One region of the Streptomyces sp. NPDC044719 genome, then DNA from elsewhere that is predicted to be linked to it. Evidence: riboswitches for the same ligand, from Rfam matches in the RefSeq annotation. Region 1 holds a riboswitch; the other holds the start of a gene.
What was found. Region 1 has a riboswitch for S-adenosylmethionine ahead of thrC (threonine synthase). Riboswitches for the same ligand answer to the same signal wherever they lie in the genome.
Positions count from the first base shown of each region.

Region 2: it holds a riboswitch for S-adenosylmethionine, as region 1 does, so the genes downstream of both, AC07DF_RS22335 (aminotransferase class V-fold PLP-dependent enzyme) here and thrC (threonine synthase) in region 1, are expected to answer to the same signal.

Region 1 is NZ_JBWKHE010000007.1:149,310-163,701, forward strand. It holds gene nagA (N-acetylglucosamine-6-phosphate deacetylase) at 1-427, opposite strand, end outside; gene AC07DF_RS27325 (ROK family protein) at 427-1,368, opposite strand; gene AC07DF_RS27330 (ABC transporter substrate-binding protein) at 1,502-2,755, shown strand; gene AC07DF_RS27335 (DUF3263 domain-containing protein) at 2,795-3,058, shown strand; gene otsB (trehalose-phosphatase) at 3,142-3,969, opposite strand; gene AC07DF_RS27345 (alpha,alpha-trehalose-phosphate synthase (UDP-forming)) at 3,976-5,364, opposite strand; gene AC07DF_RS27350 (glucosyl-3-phosphoglycerate synthase) at 5,449-6,393, opposite strand; SAM riboswitch class I at 6,549-6,704, shown strand; gene thrC (threonine synthase) at 6,723-8,009, shown strand; gene AC07DF_RS27360 (MoaD/ThiS family protein) at 8,112-8,387, shown strand; gene AC07DF_RS27365 (cold-shock protein) at 8,836-9,039, shown strand; gene groL (chaperonin GroEL) at 9,601-11,223, shown strand; gene AC07DF_RS27375 (NADH:flavin oxidoreductase) at 11,425-12,546, shown strand; gene AC07DF_RS27380 (carboxylesterase/lipase family protein) at 12,635-14,185, shown strand; gene AC07DF_RS27385 (hypothetical protein) at 14,187-14,392, opposite strand, start outside.
Region 2 is NZ_JBWKHE010000005.1:467,080-481,471, forward strand. It holds gene AC07DF_RS22290 (NYN domain-containing protein) at 30-1,379, opposite strand; gene AC07DF_RS22295 (hypothetical protein) at 1,419-1,658, opposite strand; gene AC07DF_RS22300 (rhomboid family intramembrane serine protease) at 1,818-2,567, shown strand; gene AC07DF_RS22305 (Lrp/AsnC family transcriptional regulator) at 2,564-2,845, shown strand; gene AC07DF_RS22310 (small secreted hydrophilic protein) at 2,949-3,275, shown strand; gene AC07DF_RS22315 (sensor histidine kinase) at 3,334-4,716, shown strand; gene AC07DF_RS22320 (response regulator transcription factor) at 4,713-5,372, shown strand; gene AC07DF_RS22325 (SLC13 family permease) at 5,511-6,926, shown strand; gene AC07DF_RS22330 (glycerate kinase) at 6,936-8,129, shown strand; gene AC07DF_RS22335 (aminotransferase class V-fold PLP-dependent enzyme) at 8,084-9,451, opposite strand; SAM riboswitch class IV at 9,585-9,701, opposite strand; gene trpD (anthranilate phosphoribosyltransferase) at 9,775-10,839, opposite strand; gene qcrB (cytochrome bc1 complex cytochrome b subunit) at 10,966-12,588, opposite strand; gene qcrA (cytochrome bc1 complex Rieske iron-sulfur subunit) at 12,585-13,655, opposite strand; gene qcrC (cytochrome bc1 complex diheme cytochrome c subunit) at 13,652-14,392, opposite strand, start outside.

The DNA.
Region 1 (14,392 bases):
GGACGCCGGCGATCTCGCCCTGCTCGGCCAGCTCGCTCAGCAGGCCGGCGCGTCGGGAGAGGAAGTCCATGTCGCCGGTGACGGTGGAGGCGACCAGGGTGGTCGTGCCGTGCAGGCGGTGCGTGTGGATGCCCTTGAGGATGTCCTCGGCCGTGCCGGAGGTGAAGGAGGCTCCGCCTCCGCCGTGGTTGTGGAGGTCGACGAAGCCGGGGATCACGTAGTGGTCTGTTACGTCGATGACCTTGGCGTTTTCCGGGGCTGTGGCGGTGATGCGGGTGCCGTTGATGACGACCCGGCCGTTCGTGACCGTTTCCGTGGGGAGGATCACGGTCGCGCCGGTGAGGACCGTGGGGGTTCCCGATGGTGCGGAGTGCGGGTGGTGTGTGGCTCGTCGCGCAGTTCCCCGCGCCCCTGGGGCATCGGTCATCAGGGCGTTACCTCCATACGGTCGGTCCGGTCGAGGAGATCCCGGGCAAGCAGGCCCGCGCCCAGACATCCGGCCGCGTCCCCCAGGGCCGCGGGGACGATCGACGGCTGTTTCTGGAAGGTGATGCGGCTGCGGATCGCTTCCCGCAGGGGTGTGAACAGGGTTTCCCCCGCTTCCGCCAGGCCACCGCCGATGATCAAAGTACGTGGATCCAGCAAGGTCAGGGCCGTGACCAGGCCGTCGGCCAGGGCGTCGATCGCGTCCTGCCAGACCTCCTGGGCTCGCGGATCGCCGGACTCGACGGCCTTCGCGCAGTCGGCCGCGTCCGCGTCCGGGTCGCCCGAGGCCGCGGCCCAGGCCTCGCTGACGGCGGCCGCCGACGCGAAGCGCTCCAGGCAGCCGCGCTGCCCGCAGGGACAGGGGGCTCCGCCGGGCCGTACGACGATGTGGCCGATCTCGCCCGCGAAGCCGTGCGCGCCCGACTCGACCCGGCCCTCGACGCCGATGCCGCCCGCGATGCCGGTGCCCAGCGCCACGAACAGGAACCGGTCGGCGCCGCGGCCCGCGCCGACCCGGCCCTCGGCGAGAGCGCCGGTGCGGACGTCGTGGCCGAGGGCGACCGGGACGCCCAGCCGCTCCGCGAGCGCGTCGCGCAGCGGGACGTCGCGCCAGCCGAGGTTCGCCGAGTAGACGGCGACGCCGTGTGCCTCGTCGACGATGCCGGGCACGACCACGCCCGCGGCGGCCGCGGGCGTGCCGAAGTGCTCGGCGCCGTGGGCGCGCAGCTCGGCGGCGAAGTCGAGGATGCCCGCGACGACGGCGTCCGGCCCCTGGTCGCGTCCGGTGGCCCGGCGGGCCCGGTGCAGCACTTCGCCCCCGGGTCCGGCCAGAGCGGCCTTCATTCCGGTGCCGCCCACGTCGAGGGCGATGACATGTCTCACGGAACACAGTGTGACCCGGGGACCCGCAAGAGGTCTAGTCCACTCACGTGGTGTAGACCTTATTCCGAATATCGAAAGTTTTCGGCGGCGGTGACGCCAGGGTTGGGGAAGAACAGCGGTGCAGCGGCGGCGGATGGCAGGAACGATCGCGGTGGTGTCCGCACTGGGCATGACGGCGGTCCTCGGCGGCTGCGGTGTGACGGGCGGCTCGGGCGACGTGACCCTGAAGCTGGTCGCCGCCGACTACGGCGACAGCAAGGCCAACAGCTCCCAGAAGTACTGGGACGAGCTCGTCGAGGAGTACGAGGCCGAGCACCCCGGTGTGCGGATCGACGTCAGCGTCTACTCCTGGAACGACGTCGACCGCAAGGTCCGGGAGATGGTCGCCGCCGGTGACCCGCCCGACATGGCGCAGATCGGCTCGTACGCCGGTTACGCGGCACGGAACCAGCTCTACAAGGCCGACGAGCTGCTCTCCATACCCGTGCAGGCCGACTTCGTCGGGCAGCTGGCCTCCGCGGGGCAGGTGAAGGGCGTGCAGTACGGCATGCCGTTCGCCTCCTCCACGCGCGTGCTCTTCTACAACAAGACCCTCTTCTCCGAGGCCGGCATCACCCCGCCCAAGAGCTGGGACGACCTGGCCGACGACGCCGAGGCGCTCAAGGCGGAGGGCGTGACGTACCCGTACGCGCTGCCCCTCGGCCCGGAGGAGGCGCCTGCCGAGGCCATGCAGTGGATGCTCAGCGGCGGGGGCGGCTACACCGACAGCGTCGACGGCTACGGCATCGACGCCCCGGAGAACGTCGACACCTTCACCTGGCTGAAGGACGAACTGGTCGGCAACGAGCTGACCGGGCCGGTCGCGCCCGGGGAGCTCAACCGGGCCGATGCGTTCGCCGCCTTCGCCAAGGGCGAGGTCGGCATGGTCAACGGGCACCCGTCGCTGATGAACATCGCCGCGAAGAAGGGCGTCAAGTACGGCATGGTGCCGACGCCGGGCAAGGAAGGCACGAGCAAGTCCACGCTCGGTGTCGCCGACTGGATGACGGCCTTCCGCAAGAACGGCCACCGCGACCAGGTCGGCGACTTCCTCGACTTCGTCTACAGCGAGAAGAACGTGCTGGCCTTCTCCCGCGAGTACGACCTGCTGCCGGTCACCACCTCCGCGTCCGAGACCATGTCCGTCTCCGACCAGGACCGGCACCTCAGGCCGTTCCTGGAGGAGCTGCTGACGTCCGAGCTCTACCCGGTCGGCAAGACCTCCTGGGCCGACGTCAGCGCCGAGATCAAACAGCGGATCGGCAAGGCCGTCGCCCCCGGCGGCAGCCCCTCGGCCGTTCTGGGCCGGCTCCAGGCGGAGGCGTCCCGGGCGGAGAACGCGGAGTAGTCCGACGGACTGTCGGCGGCGGGCGTTACGGTGCCTGGCATGGACGAGGACGACGCGGACACCGAGGGCTCGGGTGAGCTGGGGCTCGGGCGCCGGGAGCGGGACATTCTCGCGCTCGAGCGCCGGAGCTTTCCCGGCCCGGGCGCGAAGGAACGGGCCGTGCGGGAGGAGCTGGGGCTCGCGCCCGTGCGTTACTTTCAGCTTCTCAACGCGCTGTTGGACGACCCTCGGGCTCTCGCTCACGATCCGGTGACGGTGAATCGGCTTCGGCGGATACGGGAGAGGCGGCGGGCGGAACGGTAGGGGGTGTGGGGTGACCGGCCGTCGCGGGGTGCGGGCGTGTGGGGGGCTGGTCGCGCAGTTCCCCGCGCCCCTTTGGGGGCGCTTCAGCTGAGCTGGGTCGCCAGTGCCGTCAGTAGGTTCACTACTCCCTCCGGGCCGTCCACCACCAGGTCCGCTCGCTCCCGCAGCTCGGTCACCTCGTCGCTGCCGCTGCACACCAGCAGGCCCGGGGTGCCGTCGGAGCGGAGGCGGTCCACGGCGGAGTAGGCGGGCAGGTCGCCCAGGTCGTCGCCGCCGTAGAGGACGGAACCGGCGCCGATCTCGCGGGCGAACTCGGTGAGGGCGACGCCCTTGTCCATGCCGGGCGGGCGCAGTTCGAGGACCATGCGGCCGGGCTCGACGATCAGGCCGTGCCGGGTCGCCAGGGCGGTGAGCGGCTCGCGCAGGGTCTCGAAGGCGGCCTGCGGGTCGGCGGCCCGGCGGGTGTGCACGGCCACCGCCCGGCCTTTCTCCTCGACCCAGGTGCCGCTCCCTTCGAGCAGCCCGGGCAGCTCGGCGCGGACCGCTTCGACGCCGGGGTGCGGGTCGGGGGCGCTGACCCGGCCGCTGCGGGCGTCCCACCGCTCGGCGCCGTAGTGCCCGAGGACGACGAGGTGTTCGAGACCGGGTACGTCCGCGAAGCCGCCGTTGCGGACCGCGACCTCGGCCGGGCGGCCGGTGATCACCGCCACGGCGGCCACCTTCGGCGCGAGCGCCGCCAGCGCCCCCAGCGCCTCCGGATGGGCCCTGGCCAGCTCCGGATCGGCCACGATCGGCGCGAGCGTCCCGTCGAAGTCCAGCCCGATCAGCGCCTCGGAGGGCCGCGCGAGAAGGGCGTCCAGACCCTCCTGCCCTGCCTTGGTGACGGGTGCCGGCAATGTCTCCGGGCTCATCACCGCTCAGCCCCTCAACGCGTCGAGCTGGTCCACGAACCACTGTGCCGGTGGCAGCGCGGTCGCCGCCGCCGACAGACGCTTGGCGCGCTCGGCGCGCTCCTCAGGGCGCATCGAGAGCGCCTCGTGCAGGGCCGCCGCCGTGCCCGTGATGTCGTAGGGGTTGACCGTGATCGCGTCCTCGCCCAGCTCCTCGTGCGCCCCGGCCTCCCGCGACAGCACCAGCGCGCAGCCCGCGTCGGAGACGACCGGGACCTCCTTCGCGACGAGGTTCATGCCGTCGCGGATGGGGTTGACGAGCGCGACGTCGGCCAGCCGGTAGGCGGCCAGGGAGCGCGCGAAGTCGTCCTTGACGTGCAGGACGACCGGTGTCCAGCCCGGCGTCCCGTACCGCTCGTTGATCTCGTCCGCGAGGCGCTGTACCTCGGCCGTGTAGTCGCGGTACACCGCGAGGTCCTGCCGGGAGGGGTACGCGAAGGCGACGTGCACCACGCGCTCGCGCCACTCGGCGTGGGAGTCGAGGAGCGTGCGGTAGGCCAGCAGGCCGCGCACGATGTTCTTCGACAGCTCGGTGCGGTCGACCCGGACGATGGTGCGGCGGCCCTCGCCGATCTGCTCCCGCAGCGCGACCATCCGCTCCTCGACGTCCGCCTCGTGCGACCGCTTCCGCAGGAAGTCCGCGTCGGCCCCCAGCCCGTGCACGCCGACCCGCGTGCCCCCGAGCCCACCGGCGAACCGCTCGGCGCACGCGACGAACGCGTCCGCCCAGCGCTCGGTGAGAAAGCCCAGCCGGTCCGCGCCGAGCATGCCGCGCAGCACCTGCCCGGCCACGTCGTCCGGCAGCATCCGGAAGTACTCCGGAGGCGCCCACGGCGTGTGCGAGAAGTGCCCGATCCTCAGGTCCGGCCGCAGCTCGCGGAGCATGCCCGGCACCAGCGTCAGGTGGTAGTCCTGCACCACCACGGCCGCACCCTGCGCCGCCTCCTCGGCCAGCGCCTCGGCGAACGCCCGGTTGTACCGCTCGTACGACGTCCACTGCCGCCGGAACTCCGCGTCGAAGACCGGCTCCAGCGGCGTCTGGTACAGCATGTGGTGGACGAACCACAGCACCGAGTTGGCGATGCCGTTGTACGCGTCGGCGTGCACGTCGGCCGGGATGTCCAGCATCCGCACGCCGTCCTCGCCGACCCCGCGCCGGACGGCCTCGCGGTCGCCGTCGGAGAGCGCCGAGCAGACCCAGAGCGCGTCCGCGTCCGAGCCGATCGCGGAGAGCCCCGAGACCAGTCCGCCGCCGCCCCGCTTGGCGTTCAGCGAACCGTCCTCGCCCACCGCGTACGAGACCGGGCCGCGGTTGGAGGCCACCAGCACCTGTGCAGCACCGTACGTTGAAGCCATAGCCCTCAACCTAGCCCGGCCAGGAAACGCTCAAACGTACGGACCTGGAAGCCCCCGGCCCGCCCGGCCGAAAAACAGCCCCGGTCAGGCGGCCTTCCGCGCCTGGTACTCGGCGATCTCCACCATCGGCGGACGCTCCTCGGTGTCCACGGAGTACGTTCGCGGCTCGAAGCCGTCCCCGCCCCGCTCGAACTGCGTCAGGGACGGCCGGATCAGATGCCCGCGGGCCAGCCGCAGCTGGGCCGTGCGGTAGATCGCGGCGGCCATCCGGCCCAGCGCCTGCCCGTCCTGGTGCCGGTGCTTGCGCACCCCGACGTCGACCTGGGCGAGGGCGTCGAGACCCACCAGGTGCAGGGCGTCGACCAGCATGCCCAGCTCGACGCCGTACCCGACGGGGAACGGCAGCTGCTCCAGCAGCGAGCGGCGGGCCGCGTACTCGCCGCCGAGCGGCTGCACGAAGCCGGCGAGCTGCGGCCAGTGCATGTTGAGCAGCGGCCTGGCCATCAGCTCCGTGACCCGGCCGCCCTGCCCGGCGGCGGCGCCGAGGGGACGGTCGTACATGGCCTTCACCAGGTCCACGCCTGGCTCGGTGAGCAGCGGGCCCACGATCCCCGAGACGAAGTCGGAGGAGAAGTCCCTCAGGTCCGCGTCGACGAAGCAGACGATGTCCCCGCGGGTGACGAGCAGCGAGCGCCACAGCACCTCGCCCTTGCCGGGCACCGCGGGCAGCCGCGGAAGTATCCCGTCCCGGTGCACCACCGTCGCGCCCGCGGCGGCGGCCACCTCCGACGTACGGTCGGTGGAGCCGGAGTCGACGACGACGAGCTCGTCGACGAGCGGCACCTGCCGCATCAGGTCGTGGCGGATGACGGCGGCGATGTCGCCGACCGTCTCCTCCTCGTTCAGCGCGGGCAGCACGACACTGACCGTCTGGCCCGTGCGCTGCTTGGCGGCGAGTATCTGGTGGAGGGGGCGATCGGTCGCGGACCAGGAACGAGTGCTCAGCCAGCGCTCGACTTCTTCCAGCACCGTGGCGGCTCCTCTGCGTACTCTCGGCGGGACGGACTGTGAGCCATCTCGCGGTTCGGACGACTATCTCAACTGTCCTGGTCGTCGGTTACAGTCTTGAACAACGCGGGTGACCATCGCATGTCCGGGGTCAACCCACGTCGACAACCGAATACAGCTCATCCAGAGGGACTGAGGGAAACGGCCCGTTGAAGTCCCGGCAACCCTCCAGTCGGTACTCGTAGGTCACTGTCGACCCATGCGCGAGGCTCCCGGCTCGGGAAGGTGCCAAATCCGTCTCACGGCGAGATGCGTCGTGAGGAAGATGAGGAGAAAGGGCCTCGCCTCACATGGCTGCGCAGACTGTTGCAAGCACCACCGAATCCACCGTAGACCTCGGCCCCGCCGCCGCGCTGAGCTGCCGCGAGTGCGGTCACCGCGTCCCCCTCGGCCCGGTCTTCGCGTGCCAGGAGTGTTTCGGCCCGCTGGAGATCGCCTACGACTTCTCGGCCTACGACACCGAAGAGCTCCGCAAGCGCATCGAAGCGGGCCCCGCGAACATCTGGCGCTACGCCCCGCTGCTGCCGGTCCCGGCCGACGTCGCGGACAAGCCGAACATCAACCCCGGCTGGACCGCGCTCGTCAAGGCCGACAACCTCGCCCGTGAGCTCGGCGTCGACGCCGGCAAGCTCTTCGTCAAGGACGACTCCGGCAACCCGACGCACTCCTTCAAGGACCGCGTCGTCGCCCAGGCCCTGGAGGCCGCCCGCGCCTTCGGCTTCACCACCCTGTCCTGCTCCTCCACCGGCAACCTCGCCGGTGCGGTGGGTGCGGCGGCGGCCCGCGCCGGCTTCCGCTCCTGCGTGTTCATCCCGCACGACCTGGAGCAGGGCAAGGTCGTCATGGCCGCGATCTACGGCGGCGAGCTCGTCGGCATCGAGGGCAACTACGACGACGTGAACCGCTTCTGCTCCGAGCTGATCGGCGACCCGGCCGGTGAGGGCTGGGGCTTCGTCAACGTCAACCTGCGGCCCTACTACGCCGAGGGCTCCAAGACCCTGGCGTACGAGATCTGCGAGCAGCTCGGCTGGCAGCTGCCGGACCAGCTGGTCGTCCCGATCGCTTCCGGCTCGCAGCTCACGAAGATCGACAAGGGTCTGCAGGAGCTGATCAAGCTCGGTCTCGTCGAGGACAAGCCGTACAAGATCTTCGGCGCGCAGGCGCTCGGCTGCTCGCCGGTGTCCACGGCGTTCAAGGCCGGGCATGACGTCGTGCGGCCCCAGAAGCCGGACACCATCGCCAAGTCGCTGGCGATCGGCAACCCGGCGGACGGTCCGTATGTGCTGGATATCGCGCGTCGTACGGGCGGTGCGGTGGAGGACGTGAACGACGAGCAGGTCGTCGAGGCGATCAAGCTTCTCGCGCGGACCGAGGGTGTGTTCGCGGAGACCGCCGGTGGGGTGACGGTGGGCGTGACGAAGAAGCTGCTTGAGAACGGGGTGCTCGACCCTGCCAAGACCACGGTGGTCCTGAACACGGGGGATGGTCTCAAGACGCTGGACGCGGTTGCGGGGACCGGGCTGACCGCGACCATCCGGCCCAACCTGGACTCGTTCCGGGACGCCGGACTCGTCTGATCGTTGCTTGCTGCGGGCCGGTGGGGGCTGGTCGCGCAGTTCCCCGCGCCCCTGGGTGCGCGGCCCAGCCGTAGCTCAACCGAAACCGGAGGTCATATTCCGATGAGCGTCACCGTTCGAATCCCCACCATCCTGCGTACCTACACCGGCGGGCAGGCCGAGGTCGCCGCCGAGGGCGCGAACCTCGGTGAGGTCATCGCCGATCTGGAGAAGAACCACACCGGGATCGCCGCCCGGGTGCTGGACGACCAGGGCAAGCTGCGCCGGTTCGTCAACGTGTACGTCAACGACGACGACGTGCGGTTCGAGCAGGGCCTCGAGACGGCGACGCCGGACGGTGCCGGTGTGTCGATCATTCCCGCCGTCGCCGGCGGCTGAACCGGTCGACCGGCTTGATTATTACCATCGGTAACGGCCGTCACTGAGCGTTCATCGAATTGCCCCCTCCGTGAGAGAAGCGGAGGGGGCAATTCTGTGTGATTGAGCGCGGTACAGTTGGGGAACGCGATCCCGATCCCCTGATCGGGCACCCTGAATTCCTGCCGCGAGCCCGACAAGATGTAGCCAAAGTGTGTGGGTCTTTCGTGGCTTTTGTTCCCTTTGTGTGGCCCGACTTGCCCTGAAGTCGGGCGAATTCTCCCCACATTCCGGATCCTGCGCGTCCGGAATTCTCGTCCGATTGACCTGTTGCAGACGGCAGTTGGACAGATACATTCAGCCGCGGTCGACGCGTTCCGGCGCACGCCCCCAATCCGTGGGGGGTGAGGTCTGACCCGGATCCGCGAAGTGCGGATCTGTGCAAGGGCCAGTAATAGGGGAGTTAGGCATGGCTCAGGGCACCGTCAAGTGGTTCAACGCGGAGAAGGGGTACGGCTTCATCGCGGTCGACGGTGGTGCGGATGTTTTCGTCCACTACAGCGCGATCCAGATGGACGGGTACCGCACCCTTGAAGAGGGCCAGCGGGTCGAGTTCGAGATCTCGCAGGGCCAGAAGGGCCCACAGGCCGACATGGTTCGCGTGGCTGCCTGAACGCGCGACCACGACAAACCGCAAGCGGCAGGTCTTCTCTGAAGGGCCCGTACCCCCCGGGGTGCGGGCCCTTCGGCCTGCCCGGCGGGCCGGCCGGTGTGACGGTCCCCGCCCGGCGTGTCGGGCCCGCCGGGGCGGGGCGCTCGTCGAAGTCCGCCGCGCCCGAGGGTGCCCGGGAGCCCGGCCTGGTGCAGGGCGGCGAGTGTGCGCCCCGGGCTCGCTCGCGTCGGCCTCTCCAGCACCGCCGCAGGCCCTGGGCCAGGCCTTTCACGGCCTCGGCCGAGTCGCCGCGGCGCTGTCCGCGGGCTGTGACCGGGCCGGGCGCGCCCTGTTCGCCGGGGGCTGAGCGCGCCCCCGCATCTTGAGAGGCGCTTGCACTCGCCTAGGCCGAGTGCTAATCATTGCGTTAGCACTCTGAAGGTGAGAGTGACAACGTAAGGACCGGGTCGGTGAGGCCCGCAGGCCGGGTGGGGAAGGAACCCACGAGGCAAGCGAGCCGTCCGTCGCGGGCGCGGGCGCGGTCCGAAGTAATCACCCCCAGTCCTGGAGGGACCACTTCACATGGCCAAGATCATCGCGTTCGACGAGGAGGCGCGGCGCGGCCTCGAGCGCGGCATGAACCAGCTCGCGGACGCCGTGAAGGTGACGCTCGGCCCCAAGGGCCGCAACGTCGTCCTCGAGAAGAAGTGGGGCGCCCCCACGATCACCAACGATGGTGTCTCCATCGCCAAGGAGATCGAGCTCGAGGACCCGTACGAGAAGATCGGCGCCGAGCTGGTCAAGGAAGTCGCCAAGAAGACGGACGACGTCGCCGGTGACGGTACGACCACCGCGACCGTCCTCGCCCAGGCCCTGGTCAAGGAGGGCCTGCGCAACGTAGCCGCCGGCGCCAACCCGATGGCCCTCAAGCGCGGCATCGAGCGTGCCGTCGAGGCCGTCTCCGCCGCCCTGCTGGAGCAGGCGAAGGATGTCGAGACCAAGGAGCAGATCGCTTCCACGGCCTCCATCTCCGCCGCCGACACCCAGATCGGCGAGCTCATCGCCGAGGCGATGGACAAGGTCGGCAAGGAAGGCGTCATCACCGTCGAGGAGTCCCAGACCTTCGGTCTGGAGCTGGAGCTCACCGAGGGTATGCGCTTCGACAAGGGCTACATCTCGGCGTACTTCGCGACCGACATGGAGCGTATGGAGGCCGTCCTCGACGACCCGTACATCCTGATCGCGAACTCCAAGATCTCGAACGTCAAGGACCTGCTCCCGCTCCTGGAGAAGGTCATGCAGTCGGGCAAGCCGCTGCTGATCATCGCCGAGGACGTCGAGGGCGAGGCCCTGTCGACCCTGGTCGTCAACAAGATCCGCGGCACCTTCAAGTCCGTCGCCGTCAAGGCCCCGGGCTTCGGCGACCGCCGCAAGGCGATGCTGCAGGACATCGGCATCCTCACCGGCGGCGAGGTGATCTCCGAGGAGGTCGGCCTCAAGCTGGAGAACGCCACGCTCGACCTGCTGGGCAAGGCCCGCAAGGTGGTCATCACCAAGGACGAGACCACCATCGTCGACGGTGCCGGCTCGGCCGACCAGGTCCAGGGTCGCGTCAACCAGATCCGCGCCGAGATCGAGAACAGCGACTCGGACTACGACCGCGAGAAGCTGCAGGAGCGCCTGGCGAAGCTCGCCGGCGGTGTCGCGGTCATCAAGGCCGGTGCCGCCACCGAGGTGGAGCTCAAGGAGCGCAAGCACCGCATCGAGGACGCCGTGCGCAACGCCAAGGCGGCCGTCGAGGAGGGCATCGTCGCCGGTGGTGGCGTGGCCCTGCTGCAGGCCTCCCAGGTCTTCGAGAAGCTGGAGCTCGACGGTGACGAGGCGACCGGCGCCAACGCCGTGAAGCTCGCGCTGGAGGCCCCGCTGAAGCAGATCGCCGTCAACGGTGGTCTCGAGGGCGGCGTCGTCGTGGAGAAGGTCCGCAACCTCCAGGTCGGCCACGGCCTGAACGCCGCGACCGGTGAGTACGTCGACATGATCGCCGAGGGCATCATCGACCCGGCGAAGGTGACCCGTTCCGCTCTGCAGAACGCCGCCTCCATCGCCGCGCTGTTCCTCACCACCGAGGCCGTCATCGCCGACAAGCCGGAGAAGGCCGCCGCGCCCGCCGGTGGCGGCATGCCGGGCGGTGACATGGACTTCTGATCGACCCCTGGGGGTTTCCCCGGGTTGATCAACGGTCTCGCCGAGGGCGGCACTTCCTGTTCCGGGTATCCGGGCAGGGGGTGCCGCCCTCGGGCGTGTCCGGGGTCACAGCGCGGACGGGATGGCGCGGGTGGGCCGGATGGTTGAACCGCATGCCCTATGCGTATGCACATACTGTCCGGTATCCGAAGGAGCCCCTGAGTGACCGTCGCCGCCTCTCGCGCCGCTGAAATCCTGTCCCGGCCCGTCACGCTCAACGGCCTGACCGTCCCGAACCGCATCGCCATGGCGCCGATGACCCGCATGTTCTCCCCGGGCGGAGTCCCCGGTGACGACGTCGTCTCGTACTACTCCCGCCGTGCCGCCGCCGGAGTCGGCCTGATCGTCACCGAGGGCACCTACGTCGGCCACGACTCGGCCGGGCAGAGCGACCGCGTGCCGCGGTTCCACGGCGAGGAGCAGCTCGCGGGCTGGGCGAAGGTCGCCGAGGCGGTGCACGCCGCCGGCGGCACGATCGTCCCGCAGCTGTGGCACATCGGCATGGTCCGCAACCAGGGTGAGCCGCCGTTCGCGGACGCCCCGGCCGTCGGCCCCTCCGGCCTGCGCATCGGTGCTTCGGAGCCCACCGGCAAGGCCATGACCCAGGCCGACATCGACGCCGTCATCGGCGCGTTCGCCGAGGCCGCGGCCGCCGCCGAGCGCATCGGCTTCGACGGCGTCGAACTGCACGGCGCCCACGGCTACCTGCTCGACCAGTTCCTCTGGGAGGGCACCAACCGCCGCAGCGACGCCTACGGCGGCGACCGGGTCGCCCGCGCCAAGCTCTCGGAGGAGATCGTCGCGGCGGTCCGCGAGACCGTCTCCGCCGACTTCCCCGTCATCTTCCGCTACTCGCAGTGGAAGCAGGAGGCCTACGACGCCCGCCTCGCCGAGACGCCCGAGGAGCTGGAGTCCATCCTGACCCCGCTGGCCGCCGCCGGTGTCGACGCCTTCCACGCCTCCACCCGCCGCTACTGGGTGCCCGAGTTCGAGGACTCCGACCTCAACCTGGCCGGCTGGACCAAGAAGCTGACCGGCAAGCCCACCATCACCGTCGGCTCGGTCGGTCTGAACGGCGTCGACTTCCTCAAGTCCTTCCAGGGCGAGGGCGCCGAGGTCAACGACCTCGACAACCTCCTGGACCGCTTCGAGCGCGACGAGTTCGACATGGTCGCCGTCGGCCGCGCTCTGCTCCAGGACCCGCAGTGGGCGGCCAAGGTGCTGGACGGCCGCTTCGAGGACACGGCCCCGTACGACCCGGCGGCGCTGAAGACCCTCAGCTGACCTCGTCACCTGAGGCTCTGGATTTGCTTGCGTCAGTCAAGGACACTGGCCGAACGCCTGTGCACCGGCATTCCGTGAGGAGATCCAGATGACGACGACCGAGTCCCGCCCGCCGCACGGCGGCCCCTCTGATGAGCCCGCGCCGGTGGTGCGCACCACCGCCGGTGCGGTCCGGGGCCGCAGGGAGGAGGGACTCGCCGTCTTCCGCGGCATCCCCTTCGCCGCGCCCCCGGTGGGCGAGGCCCGCTTCCAGGCACCGCGCCCCGCCCAGCCCTGGGACGGCATACGCGACGCCCACGCCTTCGGCCCGCCGCCCCCGCAGGACCTCGGCAGCCTCGGCGGGCCCGGCCTGCTGAACCTTCCCGAGGGCGACGACTGGCTCACGGTCAACGTCTGGACCCCCGAACCCGACCCGGCCGCCCGCCGCCCCGTCATGGTGTGGATCTACGGCGGCGCCTACAAGCTCGGCCACTCCGGCAGCCCCGGCTACGACGCCCGGCACATCGCCACCGACGGCGACGTCGTGGTCGTGTCCCTCAACTACCGGGTGGGCATGGAGGGCTTCGCGTTCGTCGAGGGCGCGCCCGCCAACCGCGGTCTGCTCGACCAGGTGGCCGCGCTGGAGTGGGTGCGGGACAACATCGAGGCGTTCGGCGGCGACCCCGGCCAGGTCACGGTCTTCGGTGAGTCGGCGGGCGCGGGTTCTGTGGCCTCGCTGCTCTCCATGCCGCGCGCGGCCGGTCTGTTCCGGCGGGCGATCGCGCAGAGCGTGCCGGGGACGTTCTTCTCCGACGCGCTGGCCCGGGACATCGGTCTCGCCCTGGCCGCCGAGATGGGGCTGCGTCCCACGGTCGCCGACCTCTCGACGATCGCCCCGCACCGACTGACGTCGGCGGGCGAGACGCTGGGCGCCAAGATGCTCCAGTACGTCGACCGCTGGGGCCAGGCGGCGCCCACGGTCACCCCGTTCTCCCCGGTGGTCGACGGCGAGGTCCTGCCGACGACCCCGTGGCAGGCGCTGGCGGCCGGATCGGCGAAGGACGTCGACCTCCTCGTCGGCCACAACCGCGACGAGTTCCGCCTCTTCATCGCCATGGCGGGCCAGCAGATCACCGAAGAGAAGGCGAGCGCCGCCCTCCGCCTCTTCGCCCCCGGACCCGACGGCGAACAGGCCTACCGCGCCGCGTTCCCCGACGCATCCCCGAGCGAGCTCTACGAACGCGTCCAGACGGACTGGCTGTTCAACATGCCCTCCCTCCACCTGGCCGAAGCGCAGCGCGCGGGCGGCGGCACGGCCCACGTCTACGAACTGACCTTCCCGGCCCCGGGCAACGGCGGCGCGCTCGGCGCCTGCCACGGCCTGGACATCCCGCTGCTGTTCGGCACGTACGGGGCGGACCTGGGGGCACTGCTCTTCGCGGGCACCGAGCCGTCCGAGGAGACCCTGTCGCTGTCGTCCCGTTTCCGCTCGTCCTGGACGTCCTTCGCGAGGTCGGGCGACCCGGGCTGGCCGGCGTACGACGACGAGCGGCGGCTGGCGCAGGTGCTGGACGCGGAGCCGGTGGTCGGCGCCTACCCGGAGGAGACGTCGCGGCGTCTGTGGGAGGGCTACGGCTTCCCCGCCCTGCCCCTCCTGTGAGCTACAGGTTGCCCATGGGTTCGATGTCGACCTTGACCGGCGTCCCCCACACCCGCAGCACCTCGTAGTCGGTGAACTCGTGCACCAGGCGGTACGCCATGGCGGCCCGGGGTGCGCGGCGCTGGGCGTTGATGAACAGCTCGGCCTCGCGGCGATCCCGGCGCGGGGTGCCGCACAGTTGCCAGGTCTGGCCGTTCCACAGCTCCG
Region 2 (14,392 bases), on a different contig from region 1:
CCGGAGGTTACGCATCGCCCGTAGGGCGCCTAGGGCCGCGAAAGACGCTTGAGGAGCATCGCCGAGGCCACCGGGCGGGCGCCGGCCCGGGCCACGCCGTCGGCGACTTCCCGGTCGGTGGACGCCACGATGACCGGCCTTCCGGGTGGTTCGGCGCGCACGAGTTGACGGATGAGCTCGTCGGCGGTGACACCCGGCTTCGAGAACAGCACCCGTACCCCGCGCGGCGGCGCCAGCAGGACCGGCGCGGCCAGTTCGGCGCCGTCGAAGACGCAGGTCACCTCGGCGCCGCTCTGCGCCGCCAGTTGGGAGAGCTGCCCCAGCAGCCTGAGGCGCTGCTTCTCCAGCGGCATCTGCGGATAGCCGGTCTTGGTGACGTTGTAGCCGTCGACGACGAGATGGGCCTGCGGCAGCGCCAGCAGCTGGTCGAGGACCTGCGGGTCGTTCTCGGAGAGCGCGCGGGCGGCGATGTCCTTCGGGCTCATCCGGCCCGGCTCGACGGCGTCCACGGTCTCGGCGGGCCGTACCGACACCGGCGGCAGGGCGAGTTCGCGCCGGAGCCCTTGGGTGGCGTCCAGCAGGGTGTCCAGCAGCAGCCGGACCCGCATGTCCTCGACGCTGCGGCCTTCGCGGGCCGCCCGGCGGGTGGCCTCCAGAGCCGCCTCGGTCTCCCCCAGCCTGGCCTTGAGCCGCCGGGATTCGCTCTCGGCGGCGGACACCTGGGCGTGCCCCTCGGCGCGGACGGCCTCCATCTCGCCGTGCGCCTTGCGCAGGGCGGCCTCGCCGCGCTTGACGTCGCTGAGGGCGGCGCGGAGCTTGCGGTGCAGCGACTCGGATTCCCGCTTGGCCGATTCCAGCTCCGTGCGCAGCCGCTCGGTCTCGGCCCTGGTGTGGTCACGGGCCCGGGCCAGCTCGGCGCGCAGCCGCTCCAGCTCGGCCCGGCTCTCCTCGTCGGCCCGCTCGGCGTCGGCCCGCAGGGCCTCCTCGCCGGCGGCGGTCACCAGCTTCACCCAGTCGGTGGGCCGCAGTACGTAGGCCGCGGCCGCCACGTCGAGCGGGTCCGCGGCCGGGGGCGGGGAGCCTGAGTCGAGAGCGCCGGCCAGTTCCGGCTGGGCCTCTCTGAGCTTCTCCCCGATGCGCTGCCGGAACAGCGGGTCGGTCTCCAGCGCGGCGGCCATGGCGTTGCCGGCGAACTTGGCCCTGCGGTTCGGGGCGAACCGGGCGTACTGCCTGAGCTGTGCGGGCAGCTCGCCGACCGTCAGCGATCCGAAGCCGTCGGAGACGATCTGCACGACCTTGCGGCGCACGCCGTCGGGCAGCGGACGGTCGAGCACCTCGGCGGCGCCGTCGCCCGGCCCCCCGCCTGTGGTCTCCACCATCCGTCACACCCCAATGCCTGTGCGGGGGCCCTGCTCCCCTCAGGAGCCGGCGCCCGGCCTGTCCACGAGTTCCACCTGGTCCACCGCGTTGCACCAGCGGCAGCGCACCGACTCGATGGTCTCACTGAGCACCTCGCGCTCCTCGACCTTGGCCTCTCCGGCCAGGTCCAGGTGGACGTACTCGACGACCTTCGACGAGCGGGTCACGTCGAAGCGCGTGAGGTTGCCGCAGAGGGTGCAGCGCCACCGCGTCTCGGCGGTCGGCAGGGGAACCGTCATCGTGGCCTGTTCTCTTTCCTTCTAGTGTCCGCGACGCCACCGGCTTCCCCGGTGCGTGTGGCTCGTAACCCTACGGCCTGCCGGGTCCTCGTCGCCTGCGTGTCCACGGCGGCGAGGCGGTCTGGGCGGTTGCGTCCGGTTACGTCATGCTCTGTAGCCATGATCAGCAAGTGGAGTGCGTCGATCACGCGGGCGAGCGGATCGATCAGGGGGTCGTCGGCGCCGGTGACGTACTCACTGATCGCCCTGTGCTGCACGGTCTTCCTGGCCGGGCCCGCCTCGGGCCTCGGCCCGGCGTACGGCTCGGGCGACGATCTGCTCGCCGCGCAGCGGGCCTACTTCCGGCACTGGGGCGTGATCCCCGCAGAACTGTTCGAGGGATCCCCCGGGTCGGTCCTCACCCCGGTGACGGCGCTCTTCGTCCACGGCACCTGGGTGCACCTGCTCGGCAACATGCTCTTCCTCTACGTCTTCGGGGCGATGGCCGAGGAACGGATGGGGCGGGTGCAGTTCACCCTGTTCTACGTCGGCTGCGGATACCTGGCCCTGCTCGGGTACGCCGTCGCCAACGCGGATTCCGAGCAGTCCCTGGTCGGTGCCTCCGGGGCGATCTCGGCGGTCCTCGGCGCGTTCCTGTACCTGTTCCCCCGTGCCCGGGTGACCAGTCTCCTGCCGTTCCTCTTCTTCCTGCCGGTGCGCTTCCCCGCCTGGGTCGTGCTGCCGTTCTGGGCGGGGCTGCAGTGGCTGGCGGCGGGGCGGGCCTCGGACGGGCCCGGGGTGGCCTACCTCGCCCACCTGGTCGGATTCGGTCTGGGCTTCTGCTACGCCTCGGTCCGCTACGGCCGTCCCCCCGGCACTAGAGTGAAGACCGCCCCTGCTCCGGCCCCCGAGGGAGAGAACCAGCCGTGATCACCGCGATCGTCCTCATCAAGACCAGCGTGGACCGGATCCCAGAGATCGCGGAGTCGATCGCGGCGCTGGACAGCGTCAGCGAGGTCTTCTCGGTCACCGGCACCTACGACCTCATCGCGATGGTCCGGGTGAAGGAGCACGAGGACCTCGCCGAGGTCATCCCCGGCCGGATCAGCAAGATCCCCGGCGTCGAGGGCACGGACACGCACGTGGCGTTCCGTACGTACTCGCAGCACGACCTGGAGGCGGCGTTCTCCATCGGGCTGGACAACTGAGGACCGGTTCCGGGCACGGCAGGCCGGACCCGGGGCTCCGGATGAAGAGTTCTTCATCCGCCCTTCATCCCGCTCCCCGGGTTCCGTCCGCAGGATCGGGCGCATGGTTTTCTCTCGCCGGATGGCGGCCCTGTCCGCCGTCGTGCTGATCCCGCTGGGCATCGCCGCGACCAGCTACGCCCTCGCGGACAGTCCCGAGTCGCCCAGGGTCCCCTCGCAGCAGGTGGAGCTGGACAACCGCTCGCCCACGCCCACCTCCACGCTCACGCCCGCCCCGAAGCCCACGCCGCCCGCCGCCACGCCGGACGACGAGGTGGTCTCGCGGCCTCCGGTGACCGACAGCTCGGCTGGTGACGATGATGACGACGACCGTGGCCAGGGCAACGGAGACGACGGGCCGGGCGACGACGGACCCGGCTCCGACAACTGACCCCGGCCGGCGGCGCGTCTCCGCCCGGGTCCGCATCCTGCTCTGGCTGCTGCTGGTGATGGCGGTCGCGCTCGCCTCGGTCGCCATGACCACCCGTTCCTTCCTGCTGCGGGACGTCGACAACCGGATCAACCGCCTGCTCACCCAGGAGACCGGTGAGTTCGCCAACTTCGAGGAACGGGGCGGGGATCCGCAGACGGGCCGCCCCTTCACCGACGCCAGCCGGCTGCTGACGGTGTTCCTGGAACGGCAGTACCCCGACGCGGACGAGGAGCTGATCGGCCTGGTCGGCCGGGCGGGCAGCGGGCCCCGGCAGATCCGCCAGCAGCACGACCTGCCCGTCGCGCTGCCCCTGCACCGGGACCCCCGGGCCAAGCGCGCCGTCTTCGAGTCACCCGAGTCCTCCGGGGTGCTGCGGCGGCCCCAGGGCGAGATCCGCTGGGCCAAGGTCACCGTGGCCCTGGAGGGCCGGGCGCCGGACGCCGCGTTCGTCGTCGCCTTCCACCCGGAACGCGAGCGGGCGCGGGTGAACGACATGTTCCGCACGCTGCTCGTGATCTCCGGGGTCGCCCTGCTGCTGACCGTCGGCATCGCCTGGGCGGTCGCCGGGCGGATCCTCAAACCGGTGCGGGTGGTGCGCACCGCGGCGGCACAGCTCACCGAGCAGGGCCTCACCCGGCGGATCCCGGTGCACGGCAACGACGACATAGCCGCCCTCGCCGAGACGTTCAACGGCATGCTCGACCGGCTGGAGCGGGCCTTCGCCGCACAGCGCGAGTTCGTCGACGACGCGGGACACGAACTGCGCACCCCCATCACCATCGTGCGCGGCCACCTGGAACTCATGGGCGACGATCCCGCCGAACGCGAGGAGACGGTCCGGCTGGTCACCGACGAGCTGGACCGGATGAGCCGCATCGTCGAGGACCTGCTGCTGCTCGCCAAGGCGGAACGCCCTGACTTCGTCACGCCCGAACCGGTCCAGGTCGCCGAACTCACCGCCGACGTCTACGTCAAGGCACGCACCCTGGGCGAACGCGACTGGCGGCTCGACGGGGTCGCCGACCTGGAGGCCGAGCTGGATCCGCAGCGGATCACCCAGGCCATGGTGCAGCTCGCGCAGAACGCCGTGCAGCACACCACGACCGGCCAGACCATCCGCATCGGCTCCCGCACCGACGGCCCGGACCTGGAGCTGTACGTCGCCGACTCCGGGCCCGGTGTGCAGCCCCAGGACGCCGAGGTGATCTTCGAGCGCTTCCGGCGCGGCACGGCACGCCGCGGCACCCGGGGTTCCGGCGCCGGACTCGGGCTGTCCATCGTCAAGGCGATCGCCGAGGGCCACCGGGGCCGGGTACGGCTCTACGGCCCGCCCGGCGGCGGCGCCGGCTTCGCCCTCGTTCTGCACGCACCCCGGGCACCGGAAGGGGACCCCTCGTGAACCGCATCCTCATCGTCGAGGACGAGGAGCGCATCGCCTCCTTCGTGGAGAAGGGCCTGCGCTCCAACGGCTTCACCACGACCGTCGTCACCGACGGCGACGCGGGCTACGAGTACGCCCTGACCGGCGGCTTCGACCTCGTCGTCCTGGACATCGGGCTGCCCGGCCGGGACGGCTTCACCATCCTGCGCGAGCTGCGCGAGGCCCGGGTGTCGGTGCCGGTGATCGTACTGACCGCGCGGGACTCCGTACGGGACACGGTGGCCGGCCTGGAGGGCGGCGCCGACGACTGGATGACCAAACCGTTCCGGTTCGAGGAGCTGCTCGCGCGGGTGCGGCTGCGGCTGCGGACGGCGGCGCGGGCGCCGGAGGTGACGGTGCTCAGGTCGGGCTCCCTGAGCCTCGATCTCCGCACCAGGCGTGCGCGGGCCGGGGAGCGGACGGTCGATCTGACGGCGCGTGAGTTCGTGCTGCTGGAACTGTTCCTGCGGCATCCGGGGCAGGTGCTGTCCCGGGAGCAGATCCTGTCCCATGTGTGGGGGTACGACTTCGATCCGGGGTCCAACATCGTGGACGTGTATGTGCGGACGCTGCGGAAGAAGCTGGGGGCGGAGCGGGTGGAGACGGTGCGGGGGATGGGGTACCGGTTGGCGTAGTGCCGCGTGGGCGCCGTGGCCGGGTGCGGGTACGTCGTGGTTGTTCGCGCAGTTCCCCGCGCCCCTGAGGGCCCGTGGTGAAAGTTCCTTCATCCGGAACTCATCGTCGACTCACCGCCCGGGCGAATCCTCGATGGTGTGACGCTGAATCTCCGAACCACCATCGCCCTGTGCGTGGCGCTGTCGTTGTGTGCCTTGCTGGCTGTTCCCGGGAACTTTCCGGGGCTCGGTGCCGACGCCCGGGTCACGCTCTGCGTGTTCGTGCTGGCGACCTGCGCATGGATCGGGACGTCGATCGACGACACCTACATCGCGTTGGGCGCCGGGCTCGCGCTCACGGTGACCGGGGTGATCAGCAGCGACACCCTGTTCGGCACGCTCGGCGATGCCACGGTGTGGCTGTTGATCTGCGCGTTCGTGCTGGCGGCCGCGGTGAGCCGGACCGGGCTGGCGGGCCGGGCCGCGGTGTTCCTGGTCAGCGGGGCGCGGACGGTGCGGCAGCTGGTGCATCTCACCACCGCCGCCCTGGTCGTCACGGCGTTCGCCGTGCCCGCCACCTCGGGCCGGGCCGCGCTCGCGCTGCCGGTGTTCCTCGCCCTCGCCAAGGTCCTCGCCGACCGGAGGCGACTGGTCGTGATGCTGGCGTTGCTGTTTCCGACCGTGATCCTTCTTTCGGCGGTGGCGACCTTGATCGGCGCGGGCGCGCATCTGATCACCGTGTCGGTGCTGTGGGAGACGACCGGGCAGCACATCGGCTTCACGGAGTGGCTGCTGCTCGGCCTGCCGCTGGCCGTGGCCTCGTCCCATCTGGCGGCCGAGCTGGTGATGCTGACGACGACCCGGCGGGCGGACCGCCGCGGCCCCGTCAGCATCACCCCGGAGCAGATCCAGGAGCACAGCGAGCAGCCGGTGACCGGCCCCTGGAGCCAGGCCGAGAAGCGCTGCGCCCTGCTCCTCGCCACGGTGGTGCTGCTGTGGTGCAGTGAGCCGCTGCACCGGGTGCCGCCCGCGCTGGTCGCGCTGATCGGCGCCGTCATCGCCTCCTCCCCCGCCCTCGGCACCATCCGTCTGAAGGACGCGCTGAAGACCGTCCCCTGGTCGCTGCTGCTGTTCATGGCGGCGACGATGGCGATGGGCGTCGCGCTCGCCGACTCGGGAGCGGCGAAGTGGCTGGTTGCCGGGCTACCGGCGGGCGAGCCGCCGGTGGTGTTCCTGGCGATCGTGATCGCCGTCAGTACGGCGGCCCACCTGGTCCTGCAGTCCCGCTCGGCCCGCTCGTCGGTCCTGGTCCCGCTGGTCGTGGCCGCCGCCGTGGGCGTCGGGGTCAACCCCGTCGCCGCCGCGCTCGCCTCCACCGCCGCCGCGGGCTTCTGCCACACCCTGCCCGCCTCGGCCAAGCCGGTCACGCTCTTCGCGCAGATCCCCGGCACGCCCACCTACACCCCGCGCGACCTGCTGCGGCTGTCCGCGTTCCTGGCGCCGCTGACCGCCGCGCTCGTCCTGCTGTTCGCCGTCGCGGTGTGGCCGCTGCTCGGCGTGTCCGTCACCCGTTGAGGAGTCCTCATGCTGACCCGTGTCGTCGTAGCCCCCAGTGGCTTCAAGGAGTCCCTGTCCGCGGAGGCGGCGGCCGATGCCATCGCCGCTGGTGTCCGCCGTGTCCTGCCCGACGCCGAGATCGACCTGGTTCCGCTGGTGGACGGCGGCGAGGGCACGGCCGTCGCCCTGGCCGCCGCGACCGGGGGCCGGCTCGTCACCGTGCCCGCCACCGGCCCCGTCGGGGAGACCATCGGCGCCCATTTCGCCCTGCTGGGCTCAGGGGACACGGCGGTGGTGGAGATGGCGGCGGTCGCGGGCCTCTCCCTCGTCCCGCGCGACCTGCGCGACCCGGGCGCCACCACCACGTACGGAGTCGGGGAACTGATCCGCTCGGCGCTCGACCTGGGCGTCCGGCGGATCCTGGTCGGCTGCGGCGACTCGGGCACCTCGGACGGCGGCGCGGGCGCGCTCCAGGCGCTCGGGGCCTGGCTCCTGGACGACCGGGGCGAGGAACTCCCCGCCGGAGGCCGGGAGCTGACGCGTCTGCACCGCATCGACCCGACCGGCCTGGACAGCCGCCTCGCGGACGTGGAGCTCCTGGTCGCCTGCAACCCCTACAACGTGCTGTGCGGCGAGCGGGGCGTCGCCCGGGTCTTCGGCCCGCAGAAGGGCGCGACCCCGATCCAGGTCGAGGAACTGTCGGCCGGCCTGGAGAACTGGGCCTTCGTCCTCACCCGCGACGTCGCCGTCCCGGACACGAACCTCCGCAGTGATCCCGGAACCGGGGCCTCCGGCGGCCTGGGAGCCGGTCTCGCCGCCCTCGGCGCCCGGCTCCTGCCCCGCTTCGACGTGCTGCTGGACCATCTCGACCTGGACGCCCGGCTGGCCCGCGCCGACCTGGTCGTCACCGCCGAGGGCGCCCTGGACCACCAGACGCCGCGCGGCAAGGTCCCGGCCGAGGTGGCCCGCCGGGCCAAGCTCCACGGCCGCCCGGTCCTGGCCCTCGCGGGCACGCTCGGCGAGGGCGCGCACGAGGTGCCGGGCGTGGACGCGTTCAGCGGGATCCTGCCGGCGCCGATGGCCCTGGCGGAGGCCCTGGTGCGGGCCTCCGAACTGCTCACGGACGCGACCGAACGCGCCCTGCGGATGATCCTGCTGGGCGCCCGGCTACCGGCTCACGCGGAGGTGTCCGGGACGCAACGGCCGTCCTCCGTACGGTAGTTCCACCGCGCCCCGTCCTGGACCAGCTCCTTGACGGCGCTGACGAACCGCTCGACGTGCTCGTCGGGCGTGCCCGCGCCGAAGCTCACGCGGATGGCGTTGAGGGACTTCTCGCCGGGAGCCGCCTCCGGTGCGCCGCACTCGCCCTGGGTCTGCGGGTCGCTGCCCAGCAGGGTCCGCAGGAGGGGGTGGGCGCAGAACAGCCCGTCCCGCACCCCGATGCCGTACTCGGCGGAGAGGGCGGCGGCGAAATGGGAGCTGTTCCAGCCCTCGACGACGAAGGAGATGACGCCGACACGCGGGGCGTCGTCACCGAAGAGGGAGAGGATCCGGACCTCCGGCACCTCGGCGAGGCCCGTACGCACCTTCTCGATCAGGTACTGCTCGCGTGCGACCAGGTTGTCGAACCCGGCCTCGGTGAGCGCCGTGCAGGCGGAGGCGATGGAGTAGGCGCCGATGACGTTCGGGGACCCGGCCTCGTGACGGGCGGCGCTCTCGTGCCACTCCACGTCGACGCCGCCGTCCGTACGCCGAGCCACCTTCCGGGAGGCACCGCCGCCGGCGAGGTAGGGGTCCGCCGCACGCAGCCAGTCGGCCCGGCCGGCCAGGACACCGGAGCCGAAGGGCGCGTACAGCTTGTGCCCGGAGAAGGCGACCCAGTCGACGTCGAGGTCCGCGACGGACACCGGGTGGTGCGGGGCAAGCTGGGCGGCGTCCAGAACGATCCGGGCGCCGTGGGCGTGCGCGGCCGCCGCGAGCTCCCGTACGGGCCACAGCTCCCCGGTGACGTTCGAGGCGCCGGTGACGCAGACGAGGGCCGGTCCACAGGGCTCCCGGTCGGCGAGGGCGCGCTCCAGGGTCTCGACGGCCTGGCGTGGGCTGCTCGGGGCGTCGAGGTAGGTGACGCGCGCGTTCCGCCAGGGCAGCAGGGAGGCGTGGTGCTCGGTCTCGAAGACGAAGACCTCGCAGTCGGCCGGGAGCGCGGCGGCCAGGAGGTTCAGGGAGTCGGTGGTGGACCGGGTGAACACCACCTGGTCACCGTCCCGGCAGCCGAGGAACTCCGCGACCGTGCGGCGGGCGTTCTCGAAGAGGTCGGTCGACAGCTGGGACAGGTACCCGGCACCACGGTGGACGCTGCCGTAGTACGGCGCGTATGCGGCGACGTCGTCCCAGACGCGCTGGAGCGCCGGGGCGCTGGCGGCGTAGTCGAGCGCGGCGTAGGTGACCTCGCCGCCGGTCACGAGCGGCACGGTGACATCCCGGCCGAGAACGGGCAGCGAGGCACAAACGGACTGGTCGGCGACAGCGGTGGAGACAGACATGGCGGAACTCCCGTGAAGGCAGGCTGAATCCGCCCGCGAGCACGTACGGCTCAAGCGGGGGTGAAGGAAGAAAGGGGTGCTGAGGCGGGGCTCTGCGGCCCTATCGCATTCGCTGGTTCACGAGAAACTCCTCGTCACGCGCTTGCCACAGACCTCGCTGCCTGCGGCCTGGTCTTCACCCGGGGCACCCCGCCACGGACGGAGGGTTGCCGGACAGTCGGCCGGGGCCTCATGACTGTCACTCATGACCTGATCAGGAAAGTACGTGAAGTGATCGCGGTCCCGCAACTCGTGTCCGCATCGCGGGACCGCGCTCACCTCGGTTACGCGTTGCTGGCAGCCACCCAGCGCTCCAGGGTCCGCTTCGCCGCACCCGAGTCGATCGACTCCGCTGCCTTCGCCATTCCGGCTCGGACCTGGTCGGCCAGCGGCGCTTGCGTCGGCTCCAGAGCCACCAGCGCGGCCGCCGAGTTCAGCAGGACCGCGTCGCGGACCGGCCCGGTCTCGCCCTCCAGCAGGCGGCGGGCGACCTCGGCGTTGTAGGAGGCGTCCGCGCCGCGCAGGGCCTCCACGGGGACCAGCTCGAGGCCGACGTCACGCGGGTCGAAGGCCTCCTCGGTCACCTTGCCGTCCCGGACGATCCACACCCGGGACGTGGCCGTGGTGGTCAGTTCGTCCAGGCCGTCGTCGCCGCGGAAGACCAGGGACGAGTTGCCGCGCTCGGCGAAGACGCCCGCGACGATCGGTGCCATGCGCGGGTCCGCCACACCGACGGCCTGGGACCGCACCTTCGCGGGGTTGGTCAGCGGACCGAGGACGTTGAAGATCGTCCGGATCCCCAACTGGCCACGGGCCGCTCCCACATACCGCATCGCGGGGTGGAACTTCGCCGCGAAGCAGAAGGTGATCCCGGCCTCCTCGGCGACCCCGGCCACCCGGTGCGTGGGCAGCTCCAGGTTGACGCCGAGCTTCTCCAGGACGTCCGACGCCCCGGACGCCGACGACGCGGCGCGGTTGCCGTGCTTGACGACCTTCGCACCGGTACCGGCGATGACGATGGCCGACATCGTGGAGATGTTGACGGTCTTCGCCCCGTCGCCGCCCGTGCCGACGATGTCGACGGCCGGGCCCGGCACCTCGATCACGTTCGCGTGCTCGTACATCGCCCGGACGAATCCGCCGATCTCCTCGACGGTCTCGCCCTTGGCGCGCAGCGCCACCACGAACCCGGCGATCTGCGCGTCCGTCGCCTCACCGCGCATGATCAGGTCCATCGCCCAGGCGGTGTCGTCGGCGGTCAGGTCCCGGCGGTCCAGCAGGCCGTTCAGCAGGGCGGGCCAGGAGCGGCCCGCCGCGGTGTCGCCTCCAGCGGGGGTCACAGCGCTCATAAGCCGCTCCTGGGTCGTCGTACGTCACGTAAAAGCAGTGGTCCCACCCTATCCAGCCCCGGGCACCGCGAAGGGCCCCGTCCGAACACCGGACGGGGCCCTCTGCGTGGCGTGGCGAAGCAGTGATCAGTGGTGGCCGTGGCCGCTCGTGATCTCCCGGTACTCCTCGGCGGTGGGCTTCGGGATCTGGGCCCCCTCGCCGTAGTAGGACTCGCTGAGCTTGGCGCGCAGCTTCTCGGAGCCCTTCACCTTGCGCTCGACACCGTTCTCGTCGGTCGTCGGACCGATCTCGGCCGGCTGGTACTGCTCGTGCGCGGTGAGCGTGTACATCTGCTCCTGGCTGAGCGGCTCGTGCACCTCGATGAACTCACCGTGCGGCAGGCGCTTGATGATGCCCGACTCGCGGCCGTGCAGCACCTTCTCCTTGTCCCGGCGCTGCAGGCCGAGGCAGATGCGCTTGGTGACGATGAACGCCAGGACCGGTCCGAGGAAGAACCCGATCCGGACGAACCAGGTGACCGCGTTGATCGACAGATGGAAGTGCGTGGCGACGATGTCGTTGCCACCGCCGATCAGCATGATGATGTAGCCGGTGACCCAGGCGACACCGACACCGGTGCGGGTCGGGGCGTTGCGCGGCCGGTCCAGGATGTGGTGCTCGCGCTTGTCCCCGGTGACCCACGACTCGATGAACGGGTAGAGGGCGATGATCCCGAGGAAGACACCGAACAGCACCAGCGGGATGAACACACCCAGGACCAGCGTGTGGCCCCAGAAGTTGACCTCCCAGCCCGGCATCGCGCGGATCAGACCCTCGGCGAAGCCCATGTACCAGTCGGGCTGGGCACCGGTCGACACCTGGTCGGGACGGTAGGGGCCCAGGACCCAGATCGGGTTGATCGTCGCGATGCCGGCGAGGGCCGAGATGACACCGAAGACCAGGAAGAAGAAGCCTCCGGCCTTGGCCATGTAGACCGGCAGCAGCGGCATGCCGACGACGTTCTTGTTGGTCCGTCCGGGACCCGCGAACTGGGTGTGCTTGTGGTAGAAGACCAGGATCAGGTGGCCGACCACGAGCCCGAGCATGATGCCCGGCAGCAGCAGGATGTGGATCGAGTAGAACCGGGCGACGAAGTCGGTGCCCGGGAACTCCCCGCCGAACAGGAACATCGAGATGTACGTGCCCACGATCGGCACGGACAGGATCGCGCCCTGCGTGAAGCGGACACCGGTGCCGGAGAGCAGGTCGTCCGGGAGCGAGTAGCCGGTGAAACCGGTGAACATGCCCAGGACGAACAGCAGGAAGCCGAACATCCAGTTGATCTCGCGCGGCTTGCGGAACGCGCCGGTGAAGAAGACGCGCATCATGTGCACGAACATGCCGGCGAGGAAGATGATCGCCGCCCAGTGGTGGATCTGCCGGATCAGCAGGCCGCCGCGGACGTCGAAGCTGATGTCCAGGGTGGAGGCGAACGCCTCCGACATCAGCTGCCCCTGGAGCGGGACGTAACTGCCGTGGTACTCCACCTCGTTCATCGACGGGTGGAAGAACAGCGTCAGATACACACCCGTGAGGATGATGATGATGAAGCTGTAGAGGCAGATCTCACCCAGCATGAAGGACCAGTGGTCCGGGAAGATCTTGCGCATGTTGGCCTTGGCCAGGGAGTAGATCCCCAGGCGGCCGTCGGCCCAGTCGGCGACCCGCTCACCCGCGGGTGCCTTGCGGCGTTCTTGTGCAGTGCTCATCCGCGCTCCCAGAAAGCAGGGCCGACGGGCTCGTCGAAGTCGCCGAGCGCCTCAAGATAGCCCTCGTCGTTCACGCCGATGCGGAGCTGCGGCAGGGCGTGACCAGCGGGACCGAAGATCACTCGGGCACCGTCGGAGAGGTCGAAGGTGGACTGGTGGCAGGGGCAGAGCACGTGGTGCGTCTGCTGCTCGTACAGGGAGATCGGGCAACCGACGTGGGTGCAGATCTTCGAGTACGCGACGATGCCCTCGTGCGACCACTCGAGCTCGCGCTTGTCCTTGATGTCCTCCGGCTGGATCCGGACGATCATCAGGGCGGCCTTGGCGATCTCGTTCTGGAACTCGTGGTCGTGCTCCTCCAGGCCCTCGGGCTTGGCGAAGGTCAGCGAACCGACCGCGACGTCCGAGGGACGCAGCGGCTCGTCCGTGTTCATGTTGACGAGCAGCTTGCCCTTGGACCACAGCGTGTGGCGGAGCTTGGTGCCGGGCAGCGGGCCGAGGTCGCGCAGCAGCACGACACCGGAGAGCGGCACCAGCGTGAGCGCGCCGAGCATGGTGTTGCGGATCAGCTTGCGGCGGCCGAGCGCGGACTCCTTGGCGCCCTGCTTGAAGTCCGCGAAGACCTTCTCGCGGACCTCGGGCGACGCCTCGATCGGGTGCCGCTCGTCGGCGACCTCCACGTCGGACATCAGGGTGCGCGCCCAGTGGACGGCGCCCGCGCCGATGCAGAACAGCGCGATGCCGAGCGTCATGCCCAGCGCGAAGTTCAGCGCGCTGATGTGACCCAGCGGGAAGATGTAAACCGACTTGTCGACCGGGATCGCCACGAACGCGGCGATGAAGGCGACGGTGGCCAGCATCGACACCGTGAACATCAGGGCGACCGAACGCTCGGACCGCTTGGCGGCCCGCTCGTCGACGTCCTGGACCCGGTGCTCGTGGGGAGGCAGGCCCGGGTCGGCGAACGGGTGCTTGTCGTCCGGGACGCTCACCGCGTCGTGCCCGTGCTCGTCACGTCCCGCGCGCTCGGCGGGCAGGTTCTCTTCTGGAATGTCTTGGCTACTCATGACTTCTTGGCCTTTGCGGTCCGGGCGGCGACCCACACGGCGACGGCGATCAGCCCGCCGAGACCGAAGATCCAGCCGAACAGGCCCTCGCTGACCGGCCCGAGGCCGCCGAGCTCGAGACCGCCGGGGCTCTCGGACTTGCTGCTGTTGACCGCGTCCAGGTACGCGATGATGTCCTTCTTGTTCTCCTCCGACAGCGTGGTGTCGGGGAAGGACGGCATGTTCTGCGGGCCGGTCTGCATGGCCTCGTAGATGTGCTTCGAGGAGACGCCCTCGAGGGTCGGCGCGTACTTGCCGTGCGTCAGCGCGCCGCCCTTGCCGGTGAAGTTGTGGCACTGCGCGCAGTTGGTGCGGAACAGCTCGCCGCCCTCGGCGATGTCGGCGCCCTCGGGGCCGTACTGCTGCTCCGTCGGGATGGACGGACCGGCACCCAGCGAGGCGATGTACGCCGCGAGCTGGTCGATCTCGGCCTGCGAGTAGATGTTCTTCTTCTTCGGGACCTGCGGGCCCTGCGAGGTGGCGGCCGGCATGCGGCCCGTGCCCACCTGGAAGTCGACGGCCGCGGCGCCCACACCCACCAGGCTCGGCCCGTCGGAGGTGCCCTGACCGCCGGTGCCGTGGCAACTGGCGCAGCCGACCGAGTAGAGCTTCTTGCCCTCCTCGATGGTGAGGGACTGGGCGGTTTCGTCGGCCTTCGCCGGGCTCGTCGGTGCGAACACGGCATACAGCCCCCCGGT